Regions from separate parts of the Streptomyces sp. NBC_00252 genome, predicted to be linked through region 2. Evidence: predicted binding sites of a transcription regulator. Region 2 holds the regulator's gene; the other holds the start of a gene.

Region 1 (16,011 bases), 1.8 Mb from region 2:
TCCTGGTACTGACCGCGCTGGAACGCCGGATCGGCGGCGTACGGACCGCCGGGGTGTTCCTCTTCGGCCACATCGTCGCCACCCTCGCGACCGAAGGGACCGTGGGCATCGCGGTGTTGGCGGGCCACCTGCCCGCCAGTTCCCTGCACCGCCTCGACTACGGCATCAGCTTCGGCGTCGCCACGAGCATAGGAGCCCTCGCCGGCCTCCTCCGCCCCTGGCTCGGCCTCCCGATGATCACCCTCTTCGCCTGGACCCTGATCCAGTCCCTCCTCGCCTTCACCGACCCCATGACCAACTGGGGCCACCTGATCTCCCTGACGATAGGCATCACCACCTGGCCACTGATACGGCGATGGGCACGGGCGGTACAGGTGACAAGGGAAGCCGGGGCGGGGTGGGTTGAGGTCGCGGAGGTCTGAACTACCCCGTGGGCTGGGTGCGTTCAGGTTCTTCAGTGGTCCCGGGCTGCCAAGTCGCCGCCCTCGCCGGGCGGTTGATCCGGTGACCACACGTACGGCGTGGCCGTGGTGATCGCGTGGAAACCCAGGCGGCGCAGGATCGGGGCGCTGTCGTCCGAGGCGTCCACGTGGAGGTACGGCACTCCGCGGGCGGCGGCGAGGGCGGCCCGGGTGGTGACCAGCGCGCGGTAGATGCCCTTGCCGCGCCACTCGGCGACCGTCGAGCCGCCGAGCAGGGTGGCGAACTCCGTCCCGGGCCGGAAGGAGAGCCAGGCCGCGGAGATCATCTCGCCGTCCGCCTCGACGGCGTGGACGACCATCTCGTCCGGCGCGGCGGCGATACGGCCGAGGAGGTCGGCGGCCAGCCAGTTCAGATCCATGTCCCAGATGGCCGACTGGACGGCGCCGAGCCGCCGCAGGTCCGCCTCGGCGGTGATCCGGCGGATGGTGACCCCGTCCGGCAGCACGGGCTCCGCCAGCGCCAGCTCCTCGGACCGGCCGACGAGCACCGTCTCCCGTTCCTCGGGCACGAAGCCCGCCGCGCGGAGGCGGTCGGCCAGGTCGGGCGGGGTGTCATGAGAGCGGGTCCTCCACTTCACGCTCTCCCCGCGCGCCGCGAAGAAGTCCCGCTGCCGGGCGATCAGTTCGTCCAGCTCGCGCCCCCGTATCCCCAGGTCGCGCGGGCCGCTCACGTAACCCCGGAACTGTCCGACCGTCCGCAGCAGCGGCCCGTCCTTCTCGTACGTCACTCCGGCCGGCGGGATGGGCGGGGTGCCTCGCAGCTGGTCGTCGTAGGCGGCGAGGAGGGTCTGTGTCTCGCTTTCCGGATCTGTCACGGGGCGACGGTACGAGGCCTTGGTCATCGGCGGGGTGCGGGGTCGTCGCCCGTCGTGCGTCGGCTTCAGGTGCGGGTGATGCCGTCGCGGAACTCCTGGAAGGCGTGCCAGGCCGAGGGGCTTCCCGGGGTGATCAGGTCTCCCGAGGAGCAGTCCAGCACCTTGCAGTCGAAGGCGCCCGCGAGGCGGAAGACCGAGGTGAGGACGTCGTCGCCGGAGCCGCGGATGTGCAGCATGATCGAGTCCACGGGGTCTTCCGAGCCGATGTTGAGTTCGATGGACCAGGTGGGTCCGGTGAGGTCGCCCCAGGTGGGGTCGGAGAGGTCTGTTCCGGGCTCGGCTCGGCTGATGGTGGCGAGGACTTCGTGCCGTGGGCCGAACGGGCGCGGAGAGTGGTCGGCGGGTATGTCCTGTGCCGAGGTGATGTCGTCGGGCAGGTTGAGGAGGAGAACGTCCCAGCTCACGGGGGCCTTCCGGGTCGGGGGCGGGTGGGTGCGCCGTTGCGTGGGTCAGGCCGGGCGGGGTTGGTCTCCCGGCGGCGGGGGCGTGAGTGTGCTGCGGAGTTGGTTGACGGCAGCGTGCCAGGGGGCGCCGTCTGATTGGGCCCAGAGGTCCAGGAGTTCGGACGGGTCGGTCATGACGTGGTCGAGGGCCTGGAGGGCGAGGGCGCGTAGGCCGGTGAGGTCGGGGACGAGTTCGTCCGGGCCGTAGTGGGGGTCGGCGGGCTCGCCGCCGGGGCACTGCGCGGCGACCAAGGCTGCTGCCGCGACGGCTTCGTCGGCGATGTCCGCGTCGAGGTAGCCGAGGGTGTCGGCCGCTCGGGCGAGGGTGTCGCGGACCAGGCCCGTACGCGCGTCCGGGGCGGCGTCGTCGAGGGTGTTGCACCAGTCCGCCGCGGTGTCGTTGTCGAAGGGGCCGACATCCCAGGTGCCCATGTGTCTCCCGTGATCGTGTTCGTGGTGATGTTGCGTCCGGGGATCGTGGCAGGCGGCACTGACATCGACCTCCGAGGTCGGCCTCCACAGCGACTCGCGGAGGCGGCCGTCGGGAGCGGGGGGCCGTCCCCGGCCGTCCTGGCTATCCCCGGCTATCCCGGCCGTCCCCGGCTATCCCGGCCGTCCCGGCCGTCCGGCTATCCCCGGCCGTCCGGCTATCCCCGGCCGTCCGGTCATCCCCGGCCGTCCCTGGCCGTCTCGGCTTTCCCCGGCTATCCCCGGCCATCCCCGGCCGTCCCCGGCCATCCCCGGCCGTCCCGACCATCCCTGCCACCCCCGGCCACCCCTACAACCCACCCCGTTCCCCGGGAAGCCCCCGCCCCATTTCCGGGTTGACCTGCACAGAGCCAAGGGCGCGGCGCCTGATCGCTCACGGCGAACAACCGGTGGGGAACAATCGAAGTCGCCCAAGCATTGAGTCGGCATAGCTCAACTTGACTGCCTAAGGGGAGATCATGGCTTCGACGTCCACACCGCTCACCCTGCCCGTGCTGCCGCTCGACGACGAGGTCGTGCTGCCCGGAATGGTGGTTCCGCTGGACCTGAACGACACCGATGTACGCGCCGCCGTGGAGGCCGCCCAGGCCGCCGCGCGGTCCGAGCCCGGAAAGCCCAAGGTCCTGCTGGTGCCACGCATCGACGGGACTTACGCCAGCACCGGCGTGCTCGGCACCATCGAGCAGGTCGGCCGGCTGGCCGACGGTGACCCGGGTGCACTGATCCGCGGCCGTAGCCGCGTGAAGATCGGGGCCGGTACCACCGGTCCCGGGGCCGCGCTCTGGGTCGAGGGCACCGCGCTCGACGAGAGCCTGCCCGAACCCCTGCCCGGCTCCGTTTCCGAGCTGGTGAAGGAATACAAGGCGCTGGCCACCGCATGGCTGCGCAAGCGTGGGGCCTGGCAGGTCGTCGACCGCGTGCAGGCCATCGATGACGTGTCCACCCTCGCCGACAATTCCGGTTACTCGCCCTTCCTGACCACCGAGCAGAAGATCGAGCTGCTGGAGACCGCCGACCCGGTGGCCCGGCTCAAGCTCGCCACCCAGCACCTCCGCGACCACCTCGCCGAGCAGGACGTCGCCGAGACCATCGCCAAGGACGTGCAGGAAGGCGTCGACAAGCAGCAGCGCGAGTTCCTGTTGCGGCGCCAGCTCGAAGCCGTCCGCAAGGAACTGCGTGAGCTCAACGGCGACACGAGCGACGGCGAGGAGTCCGACGACTACCGCGCCCGCGTCGAGGCCGCCGACCTGCCCGAGAAGGTCCGCGAGGCCGCCCTCAAGGAGGTCGAGAAGCTGGAGCGCTCCTCCGACCAGTCGCCCGAGGGCTCGTGGATCCGCACCTGGCTGGACACCGTTCTCGAACTGCCGTGGAACGAGCGCACCCAGGACGAGTACGACATCCAGGGCGCCAAGGCGATCCTCGACGCCGAGCACGCGGGCCTGGAGGACGTGAAGGAGCGCATCACCGAGTACCTGGCCGTGCGCAAGCGGCGCGCGGAGCGGGGCCTGGGTGTCGTCGGAGGCCGGCGCGGCGGTGCCGTGCTCGCCCTCGTCGGTCCGCCCGGCGTCGGCAAGACCTCGCTGGGCGAGTCCGTCGCGCACGCGATGGGGCGGAAGTTCGTCCGCGTCGCGCTCGGCGGTGTCCGGGACGAGGCCGAGATTCGTGGTCACCGGCGTACGTACGTGGGTGCCCTCCCGGGTCGTGTCGTCCGCGCGATCAAGGAGGCCGGGTCCATGAACCCGGTGGTCCTGCTCGACGAGATCGACAAGGTGGGGTCCGACTACCGGGGCGACCCGGCGGCGGCTCTGCTCGAAGTGCTCGACCCCGCGCAGAACCACACCTTCCGCGACCACTACCTGGAGGTCGAACTCGACCTGAGCGACGTGGTGTTCCTGGCGACGGCCAACGTGCTGGAGGCCATCCCGGAGGCACTGCTCGACCGCATGGAGCTGGTCCGGCTCGACGGTTACACCGAGGACGAGAAGGTCGTCATCGCCCGTGACCACCTGCTTCCGCGCCAGCTGGAGCGGGCGGGCCTCAAGGACGACGAGGTCGTCATCGACGAGAGCGCGCTGCGCAAGCTCGCCGGTGAGTACACCCGGGAGGCGGGCGTCCGCACCCTGGAGCGGTCGATCGCCCGGCTGCTCCGCAAGATCGCGGCGCAGCACGAACTGGGCGAGCGGAAGCTGCCGTTCACGGTGACCGACGCCGACCTGCGCGGCCTGATCGGACGGCCGCACCACGTGCCCGAGTCCGCCCAGGACCCGGCCGAGCGCCGCACCGCGGTGCCCGGTGTCGCCACCGGCCTCGCGGTCACCGGCGCGGGCGGTGACGTCCTCTACGTCGAGGCGTCGCTGGCCGACCCGGAGACGGGCGCGGCGGGCCTGACCCTGACCGGTCAGCTGGGTGACGTGATGAAGGAGAGCGCGCAGATCGCCCTGTCCTTCCTCCGCTCGCACGGCGCCGAACTGGAGCTGCCCGTGGGCGACCTGAAGGACCGGGGTGTGCACATCCACTTCCCGGCGGGTTCGGTGCCGAAGGACGGCCCGAGCGCGGGTGTCACGATGACGACGGCCCTGGCGTCGCTGCTCAGCGGCCGGCTGGTCCGCACGGACGTGGCGATGACGGGTGAGGTCTCCCTGACCGGTCGGGTCCTCCCGATCGGCGGCGTGAAGCAGAAGCTGCTCGCCGCGCACCAGGCCGGGGTCACCACCGTGATCATCCCGAAGCGCAACGAGCCCGACCTGGACGACGTCCCGGCGGAGGTCCTGGACAAGCTCGACGTCCACGCGGTGACGGACGTCCGCCAGGTCCTGGAGCTGGCGCTGTCGCCGGCGACGAACGGCGCGACGCCGGAGGTTCCGGTGGCGGCGTGACGGACGTCCACCGGTAGGTGAAGGCCCGGGTCCCTTCAAGGGGGGCCCGGGCCTTCGCCGTACGTCAGCCGTTGGCGAGCGCGACCACCCGGTCGAGCGCGCCGTTGAACTTGTCGTGGTCCCCGACCGTCGGCCCGGACGACGTGTACTGCCACATCGTGTAGAAGCCCCATCCGGCAGGCAGCGTCCCCGGGTCCGAGGCGTACCGCGCGATCCACAGCGGATGGGCGGACGCGAAGGCGGACGAGTTGCCGGTGCAGTCGCTCCACCAGCTCGTCGCCGTGTAGATCACCGCGTCACGGCCGGTGCGGGACCTGTACGTGGAGAGGAAGTCGGAGATCCAACTCACCATCGCCGACGCCGACTTGCCGTAGCAGGACGCGCCGTACGGATTCCACTCGATGTCGAGGACACCGGGGAGGGTGCGGCCGTCCTTGGACCAGCCGCCGCCGTGGTCGACGAAGTAGTTGGCCTGGGTGGCGCCGCTCGTCGTGTCCGGGGTCGCGAAGTGGTACGCCCCGCGGATCATGCCGACGCCGTAGGAGCCGTTGTACTGCTGGGCGAAGTACGGGTTCGTGTAGTACGTCCCCTCGGTCGCCTTCGTGTAGGCCCACTTGACCCCGCTGCTCCACAGGGTCGACCAGGCGGCGTTGCCCTGGTAGGCGCTGACGTCGACGCCCTCCGTCTGGGTGGCGTCACCGCCGGCCGGGGTGCCGTCCTGGCCGTCGTGCGCCAGGACGCCGATGCCGAGGTAGGCGGAGCCGCGGGCGGGGACCGTGGCGGCGCCGGCCGGGTGGGCGAGGGCCGCGAGCAGGATTCCGGAGAGGGCGAGCGCGAGGGAGAGAGGGCGCGGGCGGGGTGTTCGGGGTCTGTGCGCGGGCATGGCGTGGCCTCCGAGGGGGCGGTGGGGGGAGTGGGGAGAGAAGCGGTGATGATGGCGTGGCCATGCCAGCAATTGCCTGGTAAGGACGCTACGCACCGAGAAGACCGCGTGGGAAGGGGGTCCGGACGCTGCCGTTGGTCTAGCCCTGCGAAATACTGACGGAGCTGCGGCGATGACGGTGTTTGGCGGAAACTTTCACGAGCGGGAAAGCGGACCAATGGGTGCTGACGTGCACAAGGGCGAGGACAGAAACGGCGACCGGCCTTCCGGAGGCGGTGACCGGCTGCCCGGGGACGCCGAGCGGCTGTCCGGAGGCAGGGACGCGGTGCCCGCCGGTGACGCGGTGCCCGCGGGCGGCGACGAGCTCGTCGCGGACCACGAATACCTCTCCCTGGAACGCGAGTTGACGTTCCTCCTGCGCCGGGCCCGGGCCAACCAGGGCGAGATGGCCCGCGAGGTCCACCCCGACCTGGAGTCCGCCGCCTACGGCCTGCTGGTCCGGCTGGAGGAGTACGGCCGGCAGCGGGCCACCGAACTGGCCGCCTACATCGGCGTCGGCAAGGCCACCATGTCCCGCCAGCTGCGCGCCCTGGAGGACCTCGGCCTGATCGCCCGCGAGCCCGACCCGGCGGACGGCCGCGCCTGGCTGGTCGACCTCACGGACGAGGGCCGCCGCCGGGTCACCCACGTCCGCGAGGCCCGGCGCGCCCGCTACGTCACCCAGCTCTCCCACTGGGACCGCCAGGAGGTCGCCGAACTGGCCCGCCTGCTCCACCAGTTGAACGGCGTCATCGGCAAGTAGAGGGGAGCGGGGCCGGGGCGGGCCTTCACAACTCGACGTAGACGACCGTCGCGTCGTCGTGGGTCTTGCTCCGCCGCAGATACGTCCGCTCCTCCGCGTCGGCCCGCTCCAGCGCCCGCACCCGGCCGACCAGCTCCGCCGCCCCTTCCTTCCGTACGAGCGCGAAGCAGTCCGCCCAGTCGCCTTCGCCGAACTTCTCCACCCACCGCGTCGCCCCGTCCGTCAGGGCGGTGAGGGCGCGGACCTCGGCGCGGGGGAGCGATCCGGTCACCGCGCGCTCCGCGACCGACGGATCGGCGGCGGCGGTGAAGAAGCCGCCCTCCTTGTTGCGGAGCGTGGTGTCGATCAGGGCGTCCGTCGCGAGGGCGGAGCGCGGGAGGCGGGACAGCCGGTCGTCGAGTACGACGGTCACCTCGCCGGACGGGTTTTCGGCCAGCAGCGCCGAGTCCGAGAGGACCAGGTATTCGATCTCCGCCGATGACCAGCGGGCCAGCACCACGGTTGCCTGTGGGGTGCGTGGGTGAGAAAGGTCACAGGTGGTGGCGTGGGCCTCAGCTGTTCGGAGGATCGCCCGGGAGAGAATCTCCGCCAGGGTCAGATCCCGGTAGGAAACGGTCAGTTCGGTCAGTGCGCCCCCCAGGCGGGCGGTGTACCAGGGGACCGAATGCAGACAACCCGTCTCGCCTCTCGGCGGGGTGACTCCGTCCAGGACGATCAGCGAACCGCCCTGTCCCGAGGCCGGAAGGCCGACACTCGCGAAGTCCTCGTTGGGGCGGTCCGGGTCGCCGGGTTCCGACGCAAGTTCCGTACGCATTCGGCCAGTCTGCACGACCTCTTCACAGGCTTCGCAAAAAGTTGGCACGCACGGTCGAATGGGCGCGCTCGTGCAGGTCAGACGCCTGCTTTGGGAGGGAATGGATCACTCCGGGAATGCGTGGCGGCGAATCCTGCCAAAGCCCGCCGCTCACGTCCAACCGGCGCGGTACGCGGGCCCCTTGGACGGCCCGCCGGAACTTGCCCGCCAACTCCCGTCCGGGGTTCACTCCTTCGGGTGGCGGGCCGGACGATGCGCGACCGCTGCCTACCGGCACTGGGAGGGTCGCCGTACCGGAGTGACGGAGCGTCACCCGGGCCCATGGGTATCACGAGTCAGGAATGCGAGCACCGGTGCAGAAAAAGCGGCCGCGGCGCACAGGCAAGCAGACGGCCCCTCAGGGGGGCGCCACCGGTGCCGCCGTGCCCGACCCCGCGGGCAAGGGACGCCGTACCCACGTCCGCAACCGGCTCATCATCGCGGTGGCCGTCGTGGCCGCCGCCATCGCGGCAGCCGGTGTCCCCTCCCTGATCACCGCCTCGGGCCAACTGAGCGACTCCCAGGACCTGGTGACCCTCGCCGGACAGACCCAGGACGCGCTGTCGCTCGCGCACTCCCTCGCGGACGAGCGGGACGAGGTCACCTCGTACATCGCCGCCGGGCGCCCCAAGTCCCAGGCCCCCGCCGAGGACCGCAGCGCCCGCGTCGACCGCCAGGTCGAGGAGCTCCGCGCCGACACCGACATCCCAGCCGCGCTCCGCTCGGACCTCGACGACGTCGCCGCCGTACGACGGGCCGCGCTCACCGGCAAGAGCAGCGCGCTGCAGGCGCACGACGCGTACTCCGGCGCCATCACCGAACTGCACCGGCTGGCCGAGCAGCTGGCCGAGAAGATGCCGCCGCGGGCCGGCTCCGGCGCCCACGCGCTCGCCGAACTCGACGCCGCCGTCCAACAGGCCGCCGCCACACGCGGGTTGCTCCTCGCCGCCCTGAACGTGCCGTCGACCACCGAGACGGTCATCAGCCCGATCACCGGCCTGCCGGTCACCGAGTCCACCTCCACGAAGGCCCAGACCAAGGAGCGCGACGCCCTCAGCGCCGCCGCCCAGCAGGCCCGGCTGCGCTCCGACGCGGCCCTCGCCGACTTCCGCGAGACCGCCACGAAGGACGCCGTCGCGGGCTACGACTCCACGGTCACCGGGAGCGAGGTCAACTCCGCCGAAAAGTACCTCACCTCCCTCACCGCCCAGCCCACGCTGTCCGACGACCAGTTGGACACCAGCACCAAGAAGCTCGACGCGGCGCTCTCCGCCCGGGTCGACCTGATGCGCGGCGAGGAGTCCGCGCTCTACGTCGACCGCGCCAAGGACCTCGCCCAGCTCCGCGACGACGACGTCAAGGCGCTGGAACTGCGCGTCGCGATCCTCGGCGCCCTCATGCTGCTCGCCGTGGGCATCGCCACCGCCATGGCCCGCACCCTCACCCGCCCGCTCTCCGTCCTGCGCCGGGGCTCGACGCGGCTGGCCGAGGCCGAGGACCTGGGGGCCGAGGAGCCGATCAAGTTCACCGGCCGCAACGACGAGTTCGCCCAGGTCGTCCGCTCGGTCAACGCCCTGCACGCGCACGCCGCCGCCCTGCACGAGCGCATCGCGACCCTGGAGGCCGACCGCAAGCACCTCGTCGGCCAGCGCCAGAAGATGGCCGACGCCCGCGAGGAACTCCGCGCCGAAGTCACCGGCTCCGCCGAGCAGTTGGAGCGGCTGCGCACCAGCATCGGCGGCACCTTCGTCAACCTCGCGCTGCGCACGCTGGGCCTGGTCGAGCGCCAACTCGCCGTCATCGAGGGCCTGGAGGAGCGCGAGCAGGACCCCGACCGGCTCTCCACCCTCTTCAAGCTCGACCACTTCGCCACGGTGATGCGCCGTCACAGCGAGAACCTCCTGGTCCTCGCGGGCACCGAACACGTCCAACAGCACGCGGGTCCCGTCCCGTTGGTGGACGTGGTCCGCGCGGCGGTCAGCGAGATCGAGCGCTACGAACGCGTCCGCATCTCGGCACTGCCCCCGCACGCGCACGTGGCGGGCTACGCGGCCGACGACATCAGCCACCTCCTCGCGGAACTGATGGAGAACGCCACGTCGTTCTCCCCGCCGGACGCCCCCGTCGAGATCGCCGGCTGGCTCCTGGAGAACGGGGAGGTCATGCTCTCCGTCCAAGACGAGGGCATCGGCATGACCGCCACCCGCATGACCAGCCTCAACGCCCGCCTCACCGAGTTCGACCCGGACTCCCCCTACGACCAGGAGGGCGAGGAGGGCCTCGGCCTCGGCCTGTACGTCGTCGCCCGACTGGCCCACCGCCACGGCGTCCGCGTCCAGCTCCGCGACCAGAAGCAGGGCGGCATCGCGGCGGTGGTGGTCCTCCCCAGCCCGCTCCTTCCCGCGGCCCCCACGTCGGCGGTCCCGTCCGCCACCCCGCTCGCCACCGCCGACACCCACTCCTACTCCCTCCCCGGAGCCACGGCGGAGTCCAACTCCAACGTCCTGCACGGCCGTTCGGACCACAAGGACCCCCTGGTGGCCCTGGCGGAGCAGGCGGTACGCGAGACCCCGGCGGACCCCTCGGCGGACGCGCCGGTGGAGATCCAGGCGGAGTCCCCCGCGGAGATGACGATGGAACTCCTGCTGCCCCTGGCAACGGAGAACCCGAAAGCCGCCGACGCCGAGTCCGCCCCACAGGGGCCACCCGCACCCGACCACGAAAGCCGCACGGGCGGTCCGGGTGGGAACGAGTACACGGCTGATGGCGAAGCCGAGGCCGTGGAACACGAACGAGCCCAGGACGAGGACCCTGTCACCGACAAGGGCCTCCCCAAACGCACCCCCAAGCTCACCCAACCCGCCCAGGCCCCGCGCCAGCGGACCGGCACGGTGGACGCCGACGCCCTCCGCCGCAGACTGGGCGGCTTCCGCGCGGGAGCCTCCGCCGGCTACCGAGACGTAGAAGCGGAGATCGCCGAACAGACCGGCCAGAACCCGGTCCCGGCACCGCGCAGCGCGACCGCACGATCCGAGGAACCCACGGGGGGCACCGTCGAGGAGGCAAGCAGTTGACCGCGCCCAGTACCTTCGGACTGAGCAGTGAAGCCCGCAACCTGCACTGGCTGCTGAGCAACCTCGTCGAGGAGGTGCCCGGCATCCAGTCGGTCGCGGTCGTCTCCTCCGACGGGCTGCTGCTCCTGTCCTCCGATCCGGGGAGGAACGCCGAGGCCAAGGAGGCCGTGGAGACGAAGCGTTCGGGCCCGCGCGGCTCGGCCGCCGACCTCGCCACCATCGTCTCCGGCATCGGCAGCCTCACCATCGGCGCCGCGAAGCTGATGGACTCGGGCCCGGTGAAGCACACCATGGTCGCCATGGAGGAGGGCAGCCTCTTCGTGATGTCGATCAGCGACGGTTCGCTGCTCGGCGTGCACGGCTCCGCGGACTGCGACATGAGCGTCGTGGCGTACCACATGGCGCTCTTCGTCGGCCGCGCCGGCCACGTCCTGACGCCCGAACTCCGCAGCGAGCTACGGAAATCCCTCGAGGACGCGACCACCGGGAGTGCGCGATGAGCCGTACGCCCAACAAGCTCCCGGTGCGCGGCGGCGAGCGCAAACCCGCCCGGGTTCGCCCCTACTCGCTCACCGGCGGCCGTACCCGATTCGGCCATGTCCTCCTTGTCGAGACCTTCGTGGCGGCGCTCGAAGCCCCGGAGGAGCGCAAGGAGTTGACGAACGGTTCCCTCAACACCCGGGTCATGCCGGAGATGCGGGCCATCGTCGAACTCTGCCGCCGTATGCGCACGGTGGCCGAGATCGCCGCGCTGCTGAAGATGCCGCTCGGTGTGGTCCGCGTGCTCCTGAGCGATCTCGCCGACCAGGGAAAGATCCGTGTGTACGGAACCGGAACCGCTCACGGTACGGGCCGTCCTGACCGCGCTCTGCTGGAAAAGGTGCTGAGTGGACTCCGTCGTCTCTGACGCCGCCGCCTACGGCGTCTCCCCGCTCCTCGACGAAGAGGAGCTGCGGCCCTGGCAGCAGGACCGTACCCGCGCGCCCGTCGCCACGAAGATCGTGGTGGCCGGCGGCTTCGGCGTCGGCAAGACCACCATGGTCGGCGCCGTCTCCGAGATCCAGCCCCTCCAGACGGAGGCGCTGATGACCGAGGCCAGCGAGGAGACCGACGACCTCACGGGCACCCCGGACAAGGTGACCACCACGGTCGCCATGGACTACGGCCGTCTCACGCTCGACGACGACCTGGTGCTCTACCTCTTCGGTACGCCGGGGCAGCAGCGGTTCTGGTTCATGTGGGACGACCTGGTGCGCGGCGCGATAGGCGCCGTCGTGCTCGCCGACACCCGCCGCCTCAAGGACTGTTTCCCCGCGCTGGACTACTTCGAGAGCTGCGGACTGCCGTACGTCGTCGCCGTCAACCACTTCGCGGGCAGCGAGCGGTTCGACCCGGAGGACGTGCGGGAGGCCCTGACGATTCCCGCCCACGTACCTGTCATGATCATGGATGCGCGGCGGCGGATTTCGGCCATCGAGACCCTGTTGGCGCTCGTCGCCCACGCGCTGGACGTCACCCCTGAGTAGTCGCGACCAAGGAGCCACCACCCGCATGCGGAAGATACTCGTCGTCGGAGCCGGCCAGTCCGGGCTCCAACTCGCCCTCGGACTCCAGTCGCACGGGTACGAGGTCACCCTGATGTCCAACCGGACGGCGGACGAGATCCGCTCCGGGCGGGTCATGTCGACGCAGTGCATGTTCACCACGGCACTGCGGCACGAGCGCGATCTCCAGCTGAACTTCTGGGAGTCCCAGGCCCCGAAGATCGAAGGACTCGGCGTCTCGGTCGCCGCCCCCGGTTCGCACGACCCGGGTCCGACCCAGCGCGCGATCGACTGGGTGGGCAAGCTCGACGGGTACGCGCAGTCGGTCGACCAGCGGGTGAAGATGGCCGGCTGGATGGAGACGTTCGCGCAGCGCGGCGGCCAACTGGTCATCCACGGCGCGGCCGTCGGCGACCTCGACTACTTCTCCCGTACGTACGACCTCGTGCTGGTGTCGGCGGGCAAGGGCGAGCTGGTCTCGATGTTCGCCCGCGACCCGGAGCGGTCCCCGTACACCGAGCCGCAGCGGGCGCTGGCCGTCTCCTACGTCCACGGTCTCGGACCGCGCCCGGAGCACCCCGAGTTCGAGGCGGTCCGCTGCAACCTGGTGCCCGGCGTGGGCGAGTTGTTCGTCATGCCGACGCTCACCACGTCGGGGCGCGCGGACATCCTGTTCTGGGAGGGCATACCCGGTGGTCCGGTGGACGCCTTCCACGGCATCAAGGACCCGGCGCAGCACCTCTCCCTGACCCTGGAACTCATGGAGAAGTTCACGCCGTGGGAGTACGAGCGCGCTCGGGGCGTCGAACTCACCGACGCGGGTGGGACGTTGGCGGGGCGGTACGCGCCCACCGTCCGTAACCCCGTGGGCCAACTCCCCGGCGGTGGACTGGTGCTGGGCGTCGCGGACGTCGTCGTCGCCAACGACCCGATCACCGGGCAGGGGTCCAACTCCGCGTCCAAGTGCGCGGCTTCCTACCTCGCGTCGATTCTCGAGCACGGGGAGAAGGAGTTCGACGGGGACTGGATGTCGGCCACGTTCGAGCGGTACTGGGAGACGGCTCAGCACGTCACCAAGTGGACCAACGCGATGTTGGCTCCGCCGCCGGAGCACATCCTCAACCTCATCGGGGCTGCCGGGCAGTTGCCGCCGGTGGCGGATCGGTTCGCCAACGGGTTCGACAATCCGGCGGACTTCGAGAACTTCTTCTATGAGCCGGAGAAGACGGGGGCGTACCTGGCTTCCGTTGCCGGGGCCTAGTCGCCGTTGGGGTTGCGGGGAGTTCGCGGCTATCGGCTCGTTGTGGCCGGTCGCGCCGTTCCCCGCGCCCCTTTGGGGCGGGCGTCTGGACGTACTGCTCCCAGGATCGGGTAGGTCGCGATCGGGGAGACCTGGATCTTCTCGCCCGTTCTCGGAGCCTGCACCACCTTGCCGTCGCCCAAGTACAGGGCGACGTGGGTCGCCTTGGGGAAGTAGACGACCAGGTCGCCGGGGCGCAGGTGCTTCAGGGGGACCTTGGGCAGGGTGGCCCACTGCTCCTGGCTTGTTCTGGGGATCGGGGTGCCTGCGTGGGCCCATGCCTGGGAGGTCAGGCCGGAGCAGTCGTAGGTCTTCGGGCCCTCCGCGCCCCACTCGTACGGCTTGCCGATCTGCTGGACGGCGTAGCGCAGGGCGCGGTCCCCGGCTCGAGAGGGCTCGCGGTTGTCGTCGCCCAGGGCGCCTGAAGTGACCAGTGTCCGCTGGGCCTTGTCGACGTCGGTCTTCTCGAAGTCGGCGAGGGCGGTGAGTTGGTCGGGGGTGAGGGCGGTGAGGAGTTTCTCGACGTCGGCCAGGCGCTGCTGCACCTTGTCGCGTTCCTTCTTCTGCTGTGCGGCCAGCGTGAGTTGACCGTCCAGGGCCTTGCGGGCCGCGCGGGCCAGGCCGTCGCTCTTCTTCTCGGTGCCGACCAGCCGGCCGATCGTCTCGGCCCGCTCGCGCGCCAACTGCCCGATGACATGGCCCTCGTCGAGCGCGTGCTGCGGATCGCGGGCGAGCAGGAGGCGGACGTACGGGGAGATGGCGGTGCTGTTCTGGTACTGCTCCCGGGCCAGCCGGCCCGCGGCGCCGCGGCTGTCGTGGAGGGAGAGACGGGCGCGGGTCAGCTCGGAGTCCAGCCGGTCGACCTCGGCGCGCTGCTTCTTCAGCTTCTCCTCGGTGGCGTTGTACGTCTCCGTGGCCTGTTCGGCACCCTGGTAGAGGGACTGAAGATCCGTCAGGAGTTCGGCGACAGGACGCTGTCCGGGTGCCTGCGGTTCGGGCACGGCGGCGGCGGGCAGCGGCGCGAGAACGGTGCCGGCCGCCACCGTTGCCGTACAGACCAGACGCAGAAGCCTTCCTGACACGTCATCACCTCCGGTGCGCGGCGGGCCATCCGCCCCGCACCGTGAGCATCAGCCGGGGTCGGCGGGTCCGCGCGCCGGGTGTGCGCGGTTCGGCGTAACCCGGTCACTCGTGGGTGTCGTCCGGCTTGCCGCCCGGCGTGGCGTCTGGCTTGGTCCAGGGCCACCTGAGTCCGCTGCCGGGCTTCCCTTCGGGGTCGTATTCGTACTTCCAGCCCTTGGGGAGACCGAGCCGTTTGCTGTGCGCCCGGGGGACCCGGCGGTAGACGAGGACCGTGGGCGGGCCGCCTGCGTCGTCGGGGACCGGGATGCGGTACGTCTTCGGCGGGGTGCCGGTCGGACCGAGCAGCACGGGCAGGGAACGCCCGTCCATCGGGCCGCCCTCGAACGGGGTCTCTTCGCTCTTCACGGGACCAGTCTCAGCCATCCACCGCGAGATCCTGGACCAGCGCGGCGGTCTGCGGGTCCCGCCGGGCGGTCACCGACAGTACCGCCACGAACTGCTCCACCAGCCAGTCCCGCAACTCGTCGAGCGGCGGTTCCTTGTCCTCGTCGAGCCAGATCAGCGACGCGGCTTCCACGGCCGTGATCCACATCCGTACGGTCATGCGCAGCCGGGGGCCGGGGTCGGCGACCCCGAGATGGCTGAGGATGTGCACGGCCGCGGCCCTGCGGACGCCGTCCACGATCGCCGTCGTACGGGACGTCTCCACGACGCTGCCGCCCTGGAGCAGGGCGCTGAAACCGGCGTCGTGCTGGTCGACGAAGCCGAGGTAGCGGTCCAGGGCGCGGGCGAGGCGGGCGACGAGGGGGCCCTCGCGGGGTTCGTCGAAACACTGCTGGAGTTCGTCGGCGGCGGACCTGAGCGCGGCCTCGTACAGCTGCTGCTTGCCGCCCGGGAAGTACCGGTACACCAGGGGCCGCGAGACCCCGGCCGCCTCCGCCACGTCGTCGAGGGAGACCTCCTCGGGAGCGCGGTGCGCGAAGAGGGTGAGCGAGGCGTCCAGGAGCTGGCTGCGCCGCTCCTCGACGCTGAGGCGGCGGTAGGCGGGCACGGCGGGGGTCATGGGTGAAGGGTAGTCGGCGGGTGCGGGTGCGTCGTGGCTGGTCGCGCAGTTCCCCGCGCCCCTTGAAAACGCTGGCCGGCCGGTCTTTCAGGGGTGCGGGGAACTGCGCGACCAGCCCCCACCGGGCCGCACTCTGACACTCAAGCCAGCAGTCCGGACGCCTTCCACAGCCGTCGCCCGACACCCCGCAGCACACCGATGTCGTCAAGGAACTCCGTCAGCTTCCTCGACCCGTTCTGCATGA
Region 2 (16,011 bases):
TTGGCGTCCGGCGAGCAGCAGTCGGACGCGGCTCTTGGGGAAGGGACTCTTGGACTTGATGGAGCGCACCGTCGTCCGATGTGCCGATGGGCACGTGTTCAGTACCGCTTCGTTCCCGATGCAGCAGGCGGAGCGGCTCGGCCCCGGCCGGCTCGTGAGGTGTCCGCGGTGTGCCCGGCTCCGCAGTGTGGTGCCGGTGGCCTTGGAGAAGCAGGACCAGTAGGGAAGCAGAACCGGTACGGCAGCAGGACCGGTAGAGAGAAGCAGAACCGGTACAGCAGCAGGGCCCTTACGGCAGCACGGTCAGTGCGGACGCAGGGCCGGTACAAGAAGTACATGCACGTAGTCGCAGGCGCGCGGGTCCGTCCGATTGTGGTCGGTCCGCGCGTCTTGCGTATCCTCGGGGCGTGCTTCTCTCAGACAAGGACATCCGGGCCGAGATCGACGCCGGGCGGGTCCGGATCGATCCCTACGACGAATCCATGGTGCAGCCGTCGAGTGTCGACGTGCGCCTCGACCGCTACTTCCGGGTGTTCGAGAACCACCGCTACCCCCACATCGACCCCTCCGTCGAACAGGCGGACCTGACCCGGCTGGTGGAGCCGGAGGGCGACGAGCCCTTCATCCTCCACCCCGGCGAGTTCGTGCTCGCCTCGACCTACGAGGTCGTGTCCCTGCCCGACGACCTCGCCTCGCGCCTGGAGGGGAAGTCCTCCCTCGGCCGCCTCGGGCTCGTCACGCACTCGACCGCCGGCTTCATCGACCCCGGGTTCTCCGGTCACGTGACGCTGGAGCTGTCGAACCTCGCCACGCTCCCCATCAAGCTCTGGCCCGGCATGAAGATCGGCCAGCTGTGCATGTTCCGGCTCAGCTCGCCGGCCGAGTTCCCCTACGGCAGCGAGCGCTACGGCTCCCGCTACCAGGGCCAGCGCGGCCCGACCGCCTCCCGTTCCTTCCTCAACTTCCACCGAACGCAGGTGTGACCGTGGCCGACGTGCGGGAGAACCTGACCTACGAGGCGTTCGGCATCGCCGTGCGCGAGCTCGCGCAGACCGTCGCCGACGACGGCTACGAGCCCGACGTCATCCTCAGCATCGCCCGCGGCGGGGTCTTCGTCGCCGGCGGCCTCGCCTACGCCCTCGACTGCAAGAACATCAGCCTCGTGAACGTCGAGTTCTACACGGGCGTCGGCACCACCCTCGACATGCCCGTCATGCTCGCGCCCGTCCCGAACGTGATCGACTTCTCCGACAAGAAGGTCCTGATCACCGACGACGTCGCCGACACCGGCAAGACCCTCAAACTGGTCCGCGACTTCTGCCTCGACACCGTCGCGGAGGTCCGCAGCGCGGTCGTCTACGAGAAGTCGCAGTCCCTGGTGAAGTGCGAGTACGTGTGGAAGCGCACGGATGAGTGGATCAACTTCCCGTGGAGTGTGTTGCCTCCCGTACACAGGTCGGGGGAAGCGGCGAAGCCGAACACGGAAGCTGTCTGACCTGCGGGTTCCGCTGCCGCTGCGGTACTGGTGAGTGAAGAGGCCCTCGGATGAATACCGAGGGCCTCTTGTGTTGGGACAGTTCTCAGACGGTGCGTTCTGATCTTGTCCTGTGCCAGGACGCCTGACCGTTTGCCGCTTCTCGGTCCCGTACGCGATGGCAACTCATCGCCGTACTCGCCGACCGGCCCTGGAACACGGTGCGGCCGGAGACCTTGGTGACATAGGCGGGTTCCGGCGCCACGCCCTGGACGCGCGCGGCGGTGTCGAGGTCGGCGGTCGTCCTGCCGTTCCTGGCCGCGTCGCGTCACGCTCCTACATCCCACCCGGGTTCGGACTGGCTGGGAGCCGTGAGGTCCAGCCATATCCACGGCTTGTGGTCCCACGTACGTATCTCGCCCACGACGAGGTCGACAGTCGCCCCGACCGAGGGCAGCTCCCGCGCGAGGCGCTGCACTCCCGGCTCGTCGCCGCGGCGAATCATGTCCAGCGAGGCGCCCACGGGCTCGTATCCGTTGAGTTTCGCCGTGAAGCCCCAAGGCTGGTGACTGGTGATCGTCGCTTGGACTGTCTCGCCTCGCCGAAGCTCGGTCAGGGGACGTACTGATCCAGCTGCCATGGCGACATCATCCCAATGCCGTCGACGAGGGGCTCCCGGCAGACACCGGGAGCCCCTCGTCGTCGTAGCGGATAAATCCTCTGGCAGCCTTTAGAACGTGCCCAGCTTCACGATCGACAGCAGGGCCACCAGCTGGATCGCCGACGCGCCCAGGGCCTTGGGCCAGGGGAGGTCGTGGGAGCGGCTGACCATCATGGTGAGGAGGGCGCCGGCTGCCACCCAGGTGGCCCAGCCGAGGGCCTGGACGAAGGTTGCGTCGCCGCCGAAGAACATGGCGAAGACCAGGCGGGGGGCGTCCGTGATGGACATGATCAGCATGGAGAGGCCGACCGTGGGCTGCCAGGCTCCGTCGCCGCCCAGCTGGCGGGCCAGGGTGTGGGTGACCACGCCCAGGATGAAGGACGACAGGACCATCGCCACGGCGGTCACCAGGACGATCGGGACCGCGTTCGACAGGGTCGCGCTTATCGCGTCCTCGCGGGCGCCGTCGAAGCCGAAGACCGCGAGCAGGCCGTAGAGGAACGTCACGATCAGGGCGGGGCCCCACATCGTGTAGTCCCGCATCTGGAGGAAGGTCTGCTGGGGGGCCAGGACGATGCCCCTCAGGAGGTCCTTCCAGTGCAGGCGGGGGCCGATCGGGCCGCTGGGAGCCTGGGCCGAGCCTGCGCGGTAGGTACCGCCCTGGCTGTACGGGTCCTCGCCCACCGCGAACGACTGGGTGTGGCCCGGGTTGTTCGCCGCGTACGGGTCCGGGGTGCCGGGGTGACCGCCCTGGCCTCCGTAGCCGCCTTGGCCGTACCCCCCGTTGTCGCCGAAGTACTCCGGCTCGTCGCCGTAGGCGCCGTTTCCGCCGCTGCCCGCGCCGCCGCCGTACTGGGGCTGCTGGGGGCGCTGTTGCGGGTACGGCTGCGGGGCCGCGGGGTAGCCGTACGACGGCTGGCCCTGGGGCGCCGGGGGTACCTGCTGACCGTATGGGGGGTGTTGAGGGCGCGCTTGCGGGGACCGGGAGCCCCGGCCGCCGCGTCCGTTCCTGAATCCAGCCACGTCATCGAACGTACCTGGTTCCGCAGAGTCACGTGTCGGGGCGGGGTTTCGGGAGGGGCTTTGCTGCCGAGCTGTGACATCCCCTAGGGGGTCGGAGATGGGTGGGGGATTGGTGAGGGGCCGCCCGCTTCTGGGCGGTGTCGGGACTCCGCGTCCCGGGTGGATGGCGGCCGGAGAGGAGTGGTGTCCCAGGTGGGAGGCCCCGTCCCTGAACTGCGTCCGCGGTCGGCGTTGAGGGGGCGCCTCGGGACACGTCCCCATGTCGGGCAAGCCAGGGCAGGGCGGGGCAGGGCGGGGCAGGGTTCGGCTATCGGCTATCGGCTATCGGCTGCCGCGCCGACCACGGCGGATGGACAGGCTCACGCCCAGGGCTCCTGCGCTGCCGTCTTGGCCACCGGGGCTCGCCGGGCCGTCAGCAGGCCGCCTGCCGCGCCGAGGGACACCAGGCCCATGCCGGCGGCCGTCGCGATGCCCTTGGCGCCGGCCATGGAGAGGTAACAGAACGCTGCCACGCCGCCGTTGAAGAGGAACAGGAACCACAGCGTCGACCGCTTCGACAGGAACGCCTTGATTCTCGGCTTCTTCGCGATGCGTGAGCCAGTCAGCAGTGAGACGGCGATTCCGGTGAAGGTGGCGGCGGTCTTCGCCGTGCCGTCCAGCACCGCCCCGGAGGCCGTGCTCGCGACGAGGCCGGCGATGAAGGACGACCACAGGAGGAGGTTGGTGACGAACGACTTCGCGGTGGTGAGAAGCGACTTCACGGGGGTTTCCTTCGGAGGAGGGCGGGCTGATCTCTGCCCTCCACGATTCCGTCGCGCGCTCGTCGTCACGAGGGGCCGCTCTCCCGGATGCGTGGTGGAGCCCGCTACACCCCCCGCTACACCCCCCCCCGCTGCCCCCCCGGCACACGACAGCGCCCCGCGCCCTCTCGTGAGGGCGCGGGGCGTCGTCGTAGGCAATGAGGTTCTTACTTCACCGGCTCGGGCTCTGGGGCGTTCTCCGGTTCCGAGGTGCCCGCCGGGGGCTCGTCCTCGGTCGGCTTCTTGACCGAGTCGAGGAGCAGTTGGGCCACGTCGACGACCTGGATGGATTCCTTGGCCTTGCCGTCGTTCTTCTTGCCGTTGACGGAGTCGGTGAGCATGACGAGGCAGAAGGGGCAGGCCGTGGAGACGATGTCGGGGTTCAACGACAGTGCCTCGTCGACGCGTTCGTTGTTGATGCGCTTGCCGATGCGTTCTTCCATCCACATGCGCGCGCCGCCGGCGCCGCAGCAGAAGCCGCGTTCCTTGTGACGGTGCATCTCCTCGTTGCGCAGGCCGGGGACGCTGGCGATGATCTCGCGCGGGGGTGTGTAGATCTTGTTGTGGCGGCCCAGGTAGCAGGGGTCGTGGTAGGTGATGATGCCCTCGACCGGGGTCACCGGCACCAGCTTGCCCGCATCCACCAAATGCTGGAGGAGCTGGGTGTGGTGGATGACCTCGTAGTCGCCGCCGAGCTGCGGGTACTCGTTGCCGATGGTGTTGAGGCAGTGCGGGCAGGTCGCGACGATCTTCTTCGCCGACTTCGGCTTCGCCGTTTCCGCGACGACCTTGCCGTCGTCGTCGAGTTCCTCGCCGAAGGCCGTGTTCAGGGCCATGACGTTGTCCATGCCGAGTTCCTGGAACAGGGGCTCGTTGCCCAGGCGGCGGGCGGAGTCGCCGGTGCACTTCTCGTCACCGCCCATGATCGCGAACTTGACGCCCGCGATGTGCAGGAGTTCCGCGAAGGCCTTCGTGGTCTTCTTCGCCCGGTCCTCCAGGGCGCCCGCGCAGCCCACCCAGTACAGGTACTCGACCTCGGTGAGGTCTTCGATGTCCTGGCCGACGACGGGGACCTCGAAGTCGACCTCCTTGAGCCATTCCAGGCGCTGCTTCTTCGCCAGGCCCCAGGGATTGCCCTTCTTCTCCAGGTTCTTCAGCATCGTGCCCGCCTCGGAGGGGAACGCGCTCTCGATCATCACCTGGTAGCGGCGCATGTCGACGATGTGGTCGACGTGCTCGATGTCGACCGGGCACTGCTCGACGCAGGCGCCGCAGGTGGTGCAGGACCACAGGACGTCCGGGTCGATCACCCCGTTCTCCTCCGCCGTCCCGATCAGCGGGCGCTCCGCCTCCGCCAGCGCCGCGGCGGGGACGCCGGCGAGCTGCTCCGCGGTGGCCTTCTCCTCGCCCTCCATCGACTTGCCGCCGCCTGCCAGCAGGTAGGGCGCCTTGGCGTGGGCGTGGTCCCGCAGGGACATGATCAGGAGCTTCGGGGAGAGCGGCTTGCCGGTGTTCCAGGCGGGGCACTGCGACTGGCAGCGCCCGCACTCGGTGCAGGTGGAGAAGTCCAGCAGGCCCTTCCAGGAGAACTGCTCGACCTGGGAGACACCGAAGACGTCGTCGTCGCCCGGGTCGGTGAAGTCGATCGGCTTCCCGCCCGACGTCATCGGCAGCAGCCCACCCAGGGACGTGGCGCCGTCCGCGTTGCGCTTGAACCAGATGTTCGGGAACGCCAGGAAACGGTGCCAGGCCACGCCCATGTCGGTCTTGAGGGCGACCGTGATCATCCAGATGAAGGAGGTCGCGATCTTCAGGCCCGCGAAGAAGTACGTGAGGTTCTGGAGGGTGGAGACGTCCAGGTGGCGCAGGGCCGAGACGACGGGGTACGAGATGAAGAACGAGGCCTCGTACGCGTCCACGTGGTGCTGGGCGCCCTCGAGCGCGTGCAGCATGAAGATGCAGACGCCGACGATGAGGATGACGGCCTCGACGAAGTACGCCTGGCCGAAGTTGGAGCCGGCGAAGCGGGACTTGCGGCCCGGCTTGTTCGGCTTGTTCAGCTGGCGGATCGCGATGAGGACCACGATGCCGAGGACCGTCATCGTGCCGATGAACTCGACGAAGACGTTGTACGGCGCCCATTCGCCGATGATCGGCAGCAGCCAGTCGGCCTGGAAGAGCTGGCCGACGGCGTTGACGATCGTCAGCAGCAGTGAGAAGAAGCCCACCGCCACGAACCAGTGCGCGACGCCGACGACACCCCAGCGGTTCATCCGGGTGTGGCCGAGGAACTCCTTGGCCACGGTGACAGTGCGCTGGACGGGCTCGTCGGTGCGGGTGCCCTTGGGCACGTTCTGGCCGAGTCGCATGAAGGTGTAGATCTGCAGGACGGCGCGGGCGAACAGCGCCACACCGACCACGATCAGAACCAGCGACACGATGATCGCGGCGAGTTGCATTTCAGGGCTCCTCGGGCCTGCGAGGGGTCAATGGCATCACCGCTCAGCACATTACTAAGCGGTAACTTAATCGGTTCGACCGAGACTACCCCTATCTTGCGTCGCACTGTAGCCAGGCGTGCGGTGACGTGCGTCGCTGAGGGTCGCCTAAAAAGACCTGCTCCGGGCCAGTTCGCAAGCTTGTTACGGTCTGATCGTGTTATTCGTACGGAATTGGTACATTTGCGGCTAATTTGGATCCGTGCTCTACGGGATTCTCGCCGCCACGACCGCCCTCCTCCTCTCCGCCCTGCTCGCCGCACTGCTCCGAGTGCCCGCGCTCAAGGCCGGACTCGTCGACCGGCGGCGACGGACCCGACCCGTTCCGCTGCTCGGGGGACTGGCGGTGGCCCTCGCCGTCTCGGCGGTCACCTGGGTGTGCGACCGGACCGGACTCGCCCCCCTCGGCGACGGTGTCGACGGACTGCTGGCCGCCGGGGCCGCGGTCGCCGGGCTGGGGCTCGTCGCCGACGTGTGGCGGCTGAAGACCCGGTTCCTGGTTCTCGGTACGGCGGTGGCGGCCGCCTGTGTCATGCCGTACGGCGAGCTCGGGGTGCCCGGCGGCGCGCTGGCCGTGGTGTGGATCGTGTTCGTCGCCGGTGCCTTCAAGGGGCTCGATCACGCCGACGGGCTCGCGGGGACCATCGGGGTGGTCACCGCCTTCGGGGTCGGGGCCTGTGCCGCGATGGAAGTGATGGACGGGCTCGCGGTGTTGCTCAGTGTGCTGGCCGCCGCGCTCACCGGGTTCCTGATGCACAACTGGCATCCCGCGCGGATCGCGCTCGGTGCCTGCGGGTCGCTGTTCACGGGGTTCCTGCTCGCCTCGGCCGCGGTGCTGACCCAGGCCGGGCGCGGTCCGGGTCAGGGTGCGGGCGTGCTGTTCGCGCTCACCGCGGTCGCCAGTGCCGACGCCGTACTGGTGCTGCTGTCGCGGCGGCTGGCCGGGCGGGCGCTGCTGCGCGGCGGGCCGGACCATCTCGCCCACCGGCTGCGGCGGTTGGGGCTCACCCCGCAGGGGGCGGTGGTCCTGGTGGCGATCGGAGGGTTCTCCGGAGTGCTCGTCGGGGTGCTCGTGCACAACGGGTGGGCGGACGGATCCGCCGTCATGTGGGTGGTGGGCGGGGCCCTGGTCGTCGTGTTCGGGCTGCTTAAAGTCTCTGTCTACGGGGGACGGCGTGCCGCGTCGACGCAGGTCAGAGCCCAGTTGCGTGTAAGGAACGGATAAGAGTTGAGCCTGCCCGACTCAGCTCTGTTGACCCAGCGGTGAGTGTCGTGCACACTTGAGTCCGTTCCACTCAAGTCATTGCTGGAGGAATCAACCATGGCACGTGCGGTCGGCATCGACCTGGGCACGACTAACTCCGTCGTCAGCGTTCTTGAAGGCGGCGAGCCCACCGTCATCACCAACGCAGAGGGCGCCAGGACCACGCCGTCCGTCGTCGCCTTCGCCAAGAACGGCGAGGTGCTCGTCGGAGAGGTGGCCAAGCGCCAGGCGGTCACGAACGTTGACCGGACCATCCGTTCCGTGAAGCGCCACATGGGCACGGACTGGAAGATCGAGCTCGACGGGAAGAACTTCAACCCGCAGCAGATGAGCGCCTTCATCCTGCAGAAGCTGAAGCGCGACGCCGAGGCCTACCTGGGCGAGAAGGTCACGGACGCGGTCATCACCGTCCCGGCCTACTTCAACGACTCGGAGCGCCAGGCGACGAAGGAGGCCGGCGAGATCGCGGGCCTGAACGTCCTGCGCATCGTGAACGAGCCGACCGCCGCGGCGCTGGCGTACGGCCTCGACAAGGACGACCAGACGATCCTCGTCTTCGACCTCGGTGGCGGCACCTTCGACGTGTCCCTCCTGGAGATCGGTGACGGCGTCGTCGAGGTGAAGGCGACGAACGGCGACAACCACCTCGGTGGTGACGACTGGGACCAGCGGGTCGTCGACTACCTGGTGAAGCAGTTCGCCGCGGGCCACGGCGTGGACCTGGGCAAGGACAAGATGGCCCTCCAGCGTCTCCGCGAGGCTGCCGAGAAGGCCAAGATCGAGCTGTCCAGCTCCACCGAGACCTCGATCAACCTGCCGTACATCACGGCGTCCGCCGAGGGCCCGCTGCACCTGGACGAGAAGCTCACCCGCGCCCAGTTCCAGCAGCTGACGGCCGACCTGCTGGAGCGCTGCAAGACGCCGTTCCACAACGTCATCAAGGACGCCGGCATCTCGATCAACGAGATCGACCACGTCGTCCTCGTCGGTGGCTCCACCCGTATGCCGGCCGTCGCGGAGATCGTGCGCGAGCTGACCGGCGGCAAGGACGCCAACAAGGGCGTCAACCCGGACGAGGTCGTCGCCATCGGCGCGTCCCTCCAGGCCGGTGTCCTCAAGGGTGAGGTCAAGGACGTCCTGCTCCTCGACGTGACCCCGCTGTCCCTCGGCATCGAGACCAAGGGAGGGATCATGACCAAGCTCATCGAGCGCAACACCACGATCCCGACCAAGCGGTCCGAGATCTTCACCACCGCCGAGGACAACCAGCCCTCCGTGCAGATCCAGGTCTACCAGGGCGAGCGCGAGATCGCGGCGTACAACAAGAAGCTCGGAATGTTCGAGCTGACCGGTCTGCCGCCGGCCCCGCGTGGCGTCCCGCAGATCGAGGTCTCCTTCGACATCGACGCCAACGGCATCATGCATGTCACCGCCAAGGACCTCGGCACCGGCAAGGAGCAGAAGATGACCGTCACCGGCGGCTCCTCGCTGCCGAAGGACGAGGTCGACCGCATGCGCCAGGAGGCCGAGCAGTACGCGGACGAGGACCACCGCCGCCGCGAGGCCGCCGAGTCCCGCAACCAGGGCGAGCAGCTCGTCTACCAGACGGAGAAGTTCCTCAAGGACAACGAGGACAAGGTCCCCGGCGAGGTCAAGACCGAGGTCGAGGCCGCCGTCGAGGAGCTGAAGGCCGCGCTCAAGGGCGAGGACACCGCCGAGATCCGCACCGCCACCGAGAAGGTCGCCGCGGTCTCGCAGAAGGTCGGCCAGGCCATGTACGCCGACGCCCAGGCCGGTCAGGCCGCCGCAGGCGACGCCCCGGGTGCCGAGGCCCCCAAGGCCGACGACGACGTGGTGGACGCCGAGATCGTGGACGACGAGCGCAAGGACGGTGCCGCGTGACGGAGGAGACCCCGGGCTTCGAAGAGAAGCCCGACGTCCCCTCCGGCGCCACCCCCGACGACGCCGAGCCGCAGGCCGCCTCCCCCTCCAGCAGTGGGGAGGGGGCGGCCCCGGCAGGGGACGCAAGTGCACAGATCGCCGGTCTGACGGCCCAGCTGGACCAGGTGCGCAAGGCGCTCGAAGAGCGCACCGCGGACCTCCAGCGGCTCCAGGCCGAGTTCCAGAACTACCGCCGCCGGGTCGAGCGCGACCGGATCGCGGTCAAGGAGATCGCCGTCGCGAGCCTCCTGACCGAGCTGATGCCCACGCTCGACGACATCGGTCGCGCGCGGGAACACGGTGAACTCGTCGGCGGTTTCAAGTCGGTGGCGGAATCCCTGGAGACCGCCGCGGCGAAGATGGGACTGCAGCAGTTCGGCAAGGAGGGCGAGCCCTTCGATCCGACGATCCACGAGGCCCTGATGCACTCGTACGCGCCGGACGTCACGGAGACGACCTGCGTGGCGATCCTGCAGCCCGGGTATCGCATCGGCGAGCGCACCATCCGCCCCGCGCGGGTGGCGGTCGCGGAGCCGCAGCCCGGCGCCGCGCAGACCGGCAAGGCGGAGTCCTCGGACGCCGCCGAGACGGCGGACGACGACAAGGAGAGCGGTGGCCCGGACGAGGGCTGACATCGCACCCCACGGGACCCGCAGAGCGAGTAGCACCAAAGGAAAGGAGGGACGTCGAGGATGAGCACCAAGGACTTCATCGAGAAGGACTACTACAAGGTCCTCGGCGTCCCCAAGGACGCCACCGAGGCCGAGATCAAGAAGGCGTACCGGAAGCTCGCCCGCGAGTTCCACCCGGACGCCAACAAGGGCAACGCCAAGGCCGAGGAGCGCTTCAAGGAGATCTCCGAGGCCAACGACATCCTCGGTGACCCCAAGAAGCGCAAGGAGTACGACGAGGCCCGCGCCCTGTTCGGCAACGGCGGCTTCCGCCCGGGACCGGGCGGCGCGGGCGGCGGCAACTTCAACTTCGACCTGGGCGACCTCTTCGGAGGCGGCGCCCAGGGCGGTGGTGGCGCCGGGGGTGCCGGCGGCTTCGGCGGCGGGATCGGTGACGTCTTCGGGGGCCTGTTCAACCGGGGCGGCGCGGGCACGACCCGTACGCAGCCCAGGCGCGGCCAGGACATCGAGTCCGAGGTCACGCTCAGCTTCACGGAAGCGATCGAAGGGGCCACGGTGCCGCTGCGGATGTCCTCGCAGCAGCCCTGCAAGGCCTGTTCGGGCACCGGCGACAAGAACGGCACACCGCGTGTGTGCCCGACCTGCGTCGGCACCGGCCAGGTGGCGCGCGGCTCCGGCGGCGGCTTCTCCCTCACCGACCCGTGCCCCGACTGCAAGGGCCGCGGCCTCATCGCCGAGCACCCCTGCATCGAGTGCAAGGGCAGCGGGCGCGCCAAGTCGTCCCGGACCATGCAGGTCCGGATCCCCGCGGGGGTCACGGACGGCCAGCGCATCCGGCTCCGCGGCAAGGGCGCACCGGGTGAACGGGGCGGCCCCGCGGGCGACTTGTACGTCATGGTGCATGTCGACGCCCACCCGGTGTTCGGCCGCAAGGACGACAACCTCACGGTGACCGTCCCGGTGACGTTCGCCGAGGCGGCACTCGGCGGCGAGGTCAGGGTGCCCACCCTGGGCGGGCCCCCGGTGACGCTGAAGCTGCCCCCGGGCACGCCGAACGGCCGGACGATGCGCGCCCGCGGCAAGGGCGCGGTCCGCAAGGACGGCACGCGGGGCGATCTCCTCGTCACGGTCGAGGTGAGTGTCCCGAAGGACGTCACGGGGAATGCTCGTGACGCACTGGAGGCGTACAGAGAGGCGACCGCGGGCGAGGACCCGCGGGCGGAGCTGTTCCAGGCCGCGAAGGGAGCATGAGAGTGATGGACGGCCGTCGACGCAACCCGTACGAGCTGACCGAGGAGACCCCGGTCTACGTCATCTCGGTGGCGGCCCAGCTCTCCGGCCTGCACCCGCAGACGCTGCGCCAGTACGACCGCCTCGGCCTGGTCTCCCCGGACCGCACGGCCGGGCGCGGCCGGCGCTACTCGGCCCGCGACATCGAACTGCTGCGCACCGTCCAGCAGTTGTCGCAGACCGAGGGCATCAACCTGGCGGGCATCAAGCGCATCATCGAGCTGGAGAACCAGGTGGTCGCGCTCCAGCAGCGCGTCGCCGAGCTCCAGTCGGCGGTCGAGGGCGCGGCGGCGACCATGCAGCAGCGCGAGGCCGCGGTGCACGCGTCGTACCGGCGCGACCTGGTGCCGTACCAGGAGGTCCAGCAGACCAGTGCGCTGGTGGTGTGGCGGCCGAAGCGGCAGCAGTCCTCGGACTGACGTCCACGCACACACGGAAGGGGCCCGGAGATTTCTCCGGGCCCCTTCCGTGTGCCGTCGGTTGTGGCGATCTTTGCCGTTTCATGAACTCCCTTTGGATGGAGGGTCCGTAAAGAGTGTTTGGAGGTGGTTTCGCAAGGTCTCCACATACCGAACGGAACGTGGCGTTGCCATCTCGTTAAGTGGTTCCGCTTGACGCCGGTGGTCGCATCCGCGTTGGCTTTTCAGTCACCTGGGTTGCAATGCTGCACCCTCGTCCGGACGGCACCAGAAGTGAGCACCCCAATGCGTCGTATCGCCATATCCGTGGCCGCGTTCTCGCTGGCCCTCCCCCTGGCCGCCTGTGGCGTCCTCGACTCCTCGGGGAGCAGCTCGGACGCGACTCCGGCGAAGGGCAACGACATCACGGTGGGCGTGCTCATGCCGGAGAAGACGAACACGCGGTACGCGGAGTTCGACTACCCGATCATGAAGGCGAAGATCGAGGAACTCACCGCGAACAAGGGCAAGGCCGACTACGAGAACGCCGGTGGCGTCGCGTCCGTCCAGGACAAGCAGATGCAGAAGATGATCGACGAGAAGGTCGACATCATCGTGCTCGACGCCGTCGACTCGCACGCCATCCGGACGATGGTGGCCAAGGCCAAGGCGGCCGGCATCCCGGTCATCGCCTACGACCGTCTCGCCGAGGGCCCGATCGACGCGTACGTCTCCTTCGACGGCGAACTGGTCGGCGAGGTGCAGGGCCGCTCCCTCGTCGAGGCGCTGGGCAGCAACGTCGACACCTCCGACAAGATCGTGATGATCAACGGCTCGCCCACCGACCCCAACGCCGCGGTGTTCAAGGGCGGGGCGCTGTCCGAGCTGCAGGGCAAGGTGACGATCGCCGAGAGCTACAACACCAAGGCCTGGGACCCGGTCGTGGCCCAGCAGGAGATGACCGAGGCGATCAACAAGCTCGGCAAGGGCAACATCGCCGCCGTGTACTCCGCCAACGACGCGATGGCCGGCGGCATCATCAAGGCCCTGAAGGCCTCGGGCCTGACGAAGCTGCCCCCCGTCACCGGCCAGGACGCCGAACTCACCGCCGTGCAGCGGATCGTGACCGGCGAGCAGTACATGAGCGTCTACAAGCCGTACCCCGACCTCGCCGAGGCCGCCGCGAAGATCGCCGTCGCCAAGGTCCAGGGCAGGGACATCGAGTTCGACGCCCTCACCCGTGACACCGTCGACAGCCCCACGAACAAGAAGATCCCCTCGCAGCTGGTGTCCGTGGTCGCGCTGACCCAGGACAACATCAAGTCGACGGTGGTCGCGGACGGGATCTACAAGATCTCCGACATCTGCACCTCCGACTACAAGTCCGCGTGCTCGGCCATCGGCCTGAAGTAGCGCCCGGTCCCCGGCGTCGGTGACGTCGGTCCGGAAGCGCCACCTGATCTCACCGGTGGCCGCGTCGTAGCGGCGCTCGTCGTCGTCCCCCGCGTACACGGTGCCGTCCGCGACCGTGGGGGACGGCCTGACGGCCTTGCCGGTGCCGACGTGGAGGATTCCGCCGGACTGGGCGGACGGGCCGGACAAGGGGCTGTCGATCCCGTCCCGGAGGTGTCCCGCCGCCGTTCGCTCATGCCACCCGGGTGAACTCCACCGTCACCTCGGGCGGTCCGCCCGCCACCCCTCGGTAGATGCCCTTGTGCGGGGTCACGTCGTCGTAGTCCCGTCCCCGTCCGACCACCACATGGGACTCGTCGGGGCGGGTGCGGTTGGTGGGGTCGTAGCCGCACCAGTCGCCCGCCCAGTACTCGATCCAGGCGTGGCTCTGTCCGGCCACCGGGCGGTGCAGTTCGGCCTCCCGCTCGGGGTGGAGGTATCCGGAGACGTAGCGCGTGGGCAGGCCGAGGCCGCGCAGCAGCGCGATGGTCACGTGGGCGATGTCCTGGCAGACCCCGGCGCCCTGTTCCCAGGCCTCGGCGGCCGAGGTGTTCACGCCGGTGACGCCGGGGAGGTAGGCCACCCGGTCTGCGACCAGCGCGGAGACCGCCACCGCCGTGTCGTGCGGATCGAGGTCCACGGCCGTCCTGCGCGCCTTCTTCAGCAGCTTGGGCGGGACCGTCGTACGGACGGTGGGGCCGAGGAACTCCAACAGGCGGGAGTTCGTGGCCCGTTCGGCCACCTCCTGCCAGGTGGGCGCGGGGGCGAGCTCCTCCGGCGGGGACGTCTCGACGAGGCTCGACGCGGTGATCGTGAGGTTCGCGTGCGGGTCCATCAGGTCGAAGCCGGTGACCTGGGTGCCCCAGTAGTCCCAGTACGACCAGGTCGGCGTCGTCGGGTTGACGGTCACGCGGGCGTCCAGCGTGGTCTGGCCGGGCAGCGTGAGCGGGGTCATCCGGACCTCGTTGTGGGAGGAGACGGCCGCCTGGGTGTACGACACGCGGGTGGTGTGACGGATGCGAAGCCTCCGGGTCATCTCAGGCTCCTTCCTGGGCCCACTCGACGGGCCCCTGGTACGGGAAGAACAACTCCGCGACCGCTTCCGCCGAGTCCATGCAGGCGTGCTGCAAGTCCTTGAGGAGGGCGGGCAGTTGCTCTTCCAGGGCGTGCGAGTCCAGGTATTCGAGACGGGTGCGCAGCCGGCCTATCGGGCGGCGGGCGGGGTCCTGGCGCTGCCGGCCGAGCGCGGTCAGGCACTCCTCGGCAGTCGTCAGCGCGTGCAGCGCCGAACGCGGGAAGTCCCGGTCCAGCAACAGGAATTCGGCCACGCGCGGGGTGTCCCCGAACCCGCCATACACCCGCGCGTACGCCTCGTCGGCGCCCGAAGCGCTGAGCAGCGTCGGCCAGTCGGGGGCGTGCGCCGCGTCCAACACCCTTACGGACAGCAGCCGTACGGTCATGTCCACCCGTTCCAGGCTCCTGCCGAGGACGACGAAACGCCAGCTGTCGTCGCGGCTCATCGTCGAGTCGGCGAGGCCGAAGAACAACGCGGCGCGTCTGCGCACGAGTTCGAGATAGGCGTAGGGGCCGGTGCGGCGGGCGGCGAGGCGCTGGTCGGCCAGGGCGTGCCAGGTGGAGTTGAGGCACTCCCACATCTCCGAGGAGACGGCCTCCCGGGCGCTGCGGGCGTTCAGCCGGGCGGCGCCGAGCGCGCCCTCGATGGAACAGGTCGACCGGGCGTCGAACGCGAGCTGGTCCAACACCTGCTGCATGTCGACGCGTTGGCCGCCCGCGTCGACCCCGAGGATCGCGTACAGCGACCGGCAGGCCGCGTCCTCGTCGCGCCAGGGGTCCTCCAGCAGGCGGTGCAGATAGGCGTCGAGGATGCGCCCGGTGGCGTCCGCCCGCTCGACGTAACGGCCCGTCCACGTCAGGGCCTCGGCTATCCGGGAGAGGATCACGTCGTTCACTGCTGCGCCCCTTCCTGTACGACCACGGGGTTGCCGTCGGGGCCGAGCTGGCGGGGTGCCACCTCGGGCGGTTCGCCGTCCGGGGTGACCGGTTCGGGCTGTTCGGCGGGGCCCTCCGCGAGCACCCAGGTGTCCTTGGAGCCGCCGCCCTGGCTGGAGTTGACGATCAGGTTGCCCTCCTGGAGGGCGACGCGGGTGAGGCCGCCGGGCAGCACCCAGACGTCGGTGCCGTCGTTGACGGCGAACGGACGCAGGTCGATGTGGCGCGGTGCCATGCGCTCGCCCGCGAGGGTGGGGGAGGTGGAGAGGGCGACCGGGCGCTGGGCGATCCAGCCGCGCGGGTCGGCGGCGACGGCTTTGCGAGTGCGTTCGAGGGTCTTCGCGTCCGCCTTGGGCCCGATGACGATGCCCGTGCCGCCCGCGCCGTCGACGGGCTTCACCACCAGCTGGTCGATCTGGTCGAGGACCGCCTCCAACTGCCCCGGCTCGTCGGGCCGGTAGGACTCCACGTTGGGCAGGATCGGTTCCTCGGAGAGGTAGTAGCGGATGAGGTCGGGGACGTAGGTGTAGAGGAGCTTGTCGTCCGCGATGCCGTTCCCGACCGCGTT

Evidence for each region. Region 2 encodes HspR, which represses chaperone genes until heat shock. Its sites were predicted from a motif close to TTGAGNNNNNNNNNCTCAA; they were not measured.
Region 1: lon (endopeptidase La) is a predicted target of HspR. The motif match lies at 2,707-2,725, and genes of this name have one in related genera.

What each region holds. Positions count from the first base shown of each region.
Region 1 is NZ_CP108087.1:3,687,144-3,703,154, reverse strand. Features, by position in the region: gene OHT77_RS15875 (rhomboid-like protein) at 1-422, shown strand, start outside; gene OHT77_RS15870 (GNAT family N-acetyltransferase) at 455-1,297, opposite strand; gene OHT77_RS15865 (hypothetical protein) at 1,363-1,761, opposite strand; gene OHT77_RS15860 (DUF4259 domain-containing protein) at 1,807-2,232, opposite strand; gene lon (endopeptidase La) at 2,748-5,165, shown strand; gene OHT77_RS15850 (lysozyme) at 5,230-6,048, opposite strand; gene OHT77_RS15845 (MarR family winged helix-turn-helix transcriptional regulator) at 6,266-6,850, shown strand; gene OHT77_RS15840 (hypothetical protein) at 6,876-7,664, opposite strand; gene OHT77_RS15835 (sensor histidine kinase) at 8,018-10,777, shown strand; gene OHT77_RS15830 (roadblock/LC7 domain-containing protein) at 10,774-11,277, shown strand; gene OHT77_RS15825 (DUF742 domain-containing protein) at 11,274-11,684, shown strand; gene OHT77_RS15820 (GTP-binding protein) at 11,665-12,303, shown strand; gene OHT77_RS15815 (styrene monooxygenase/indole monooxygenase family protein) at 12,329-13,582, shown strand; gene OHT77_RS15810 (C40 family peptidase) at 13,612-14,703, opposite strand; gene OHT77_RS15805 (hypothetical protein) at 14,807-15,127, opposite strand; gene OHT77_RS15800 (TetR/AcrR family transcriptional regulator) at 15,120-15,767, opposite strand; gene OHT77_RS15795 (AurF N-oxygenase family protein) at 15,908-16,011, opposite strand, start outside.
Region 2 is NZ_CP108087.1:5,505,614-5,521,624, forward strand. Features, by position in the region: gene dcd (dCTP deaminase) at 408-983, shown strand; gene OHT77_RS24225 (phosphoribosyltransferase) at 986-1,495, shown strand; gene OHT77_RS24230 (hypothetical protein) at 1,803-2,114, opposite strand; gene OHT77_RS24235 (Yip1 family protein) at 2,205-3,158, opposite strand; gene OHT77_RS24240 (hypothetical protein) at 3,518-3,919, opposite strand; gene OHT77_RS24245 ((Fe-S)-binding protein) at 4,126-6,417, opposite strand; gene OHT77_RS24250 (MraY family glycosyltransferase) at 6,659-7,681, shown strand; gene dnaK (molecular chaperone DnaK) at 7,778-9,622, shown strand; gene grpE (nucleotide exchange factor GrpE) at 9,619-10,293, shown strand; gene dnaJ (molecular chaperone DnaJ) at 10,354-11,544, shown strand; gene OHT77_RS24270 (heat shock protein transcriptional repressor HspR) at 11,550-12,002, shown strand; gene OHT77_RS24275 (sugar ABC transporter substrate-binding protein) at 12,288-13,394, shown strand; gene OHT77_RS24280 (transglutaminase family protein) at 13,627-14,469, opposite strand; gene OHT77_RS24285 (alpha-E domain-containing protein) at 14,471-15,403, opposite strand; gene OHT77_RS24290 (circularly permuted type 2 ATP-grasp protein) at 15,400-16,011, opposite strand, start outside.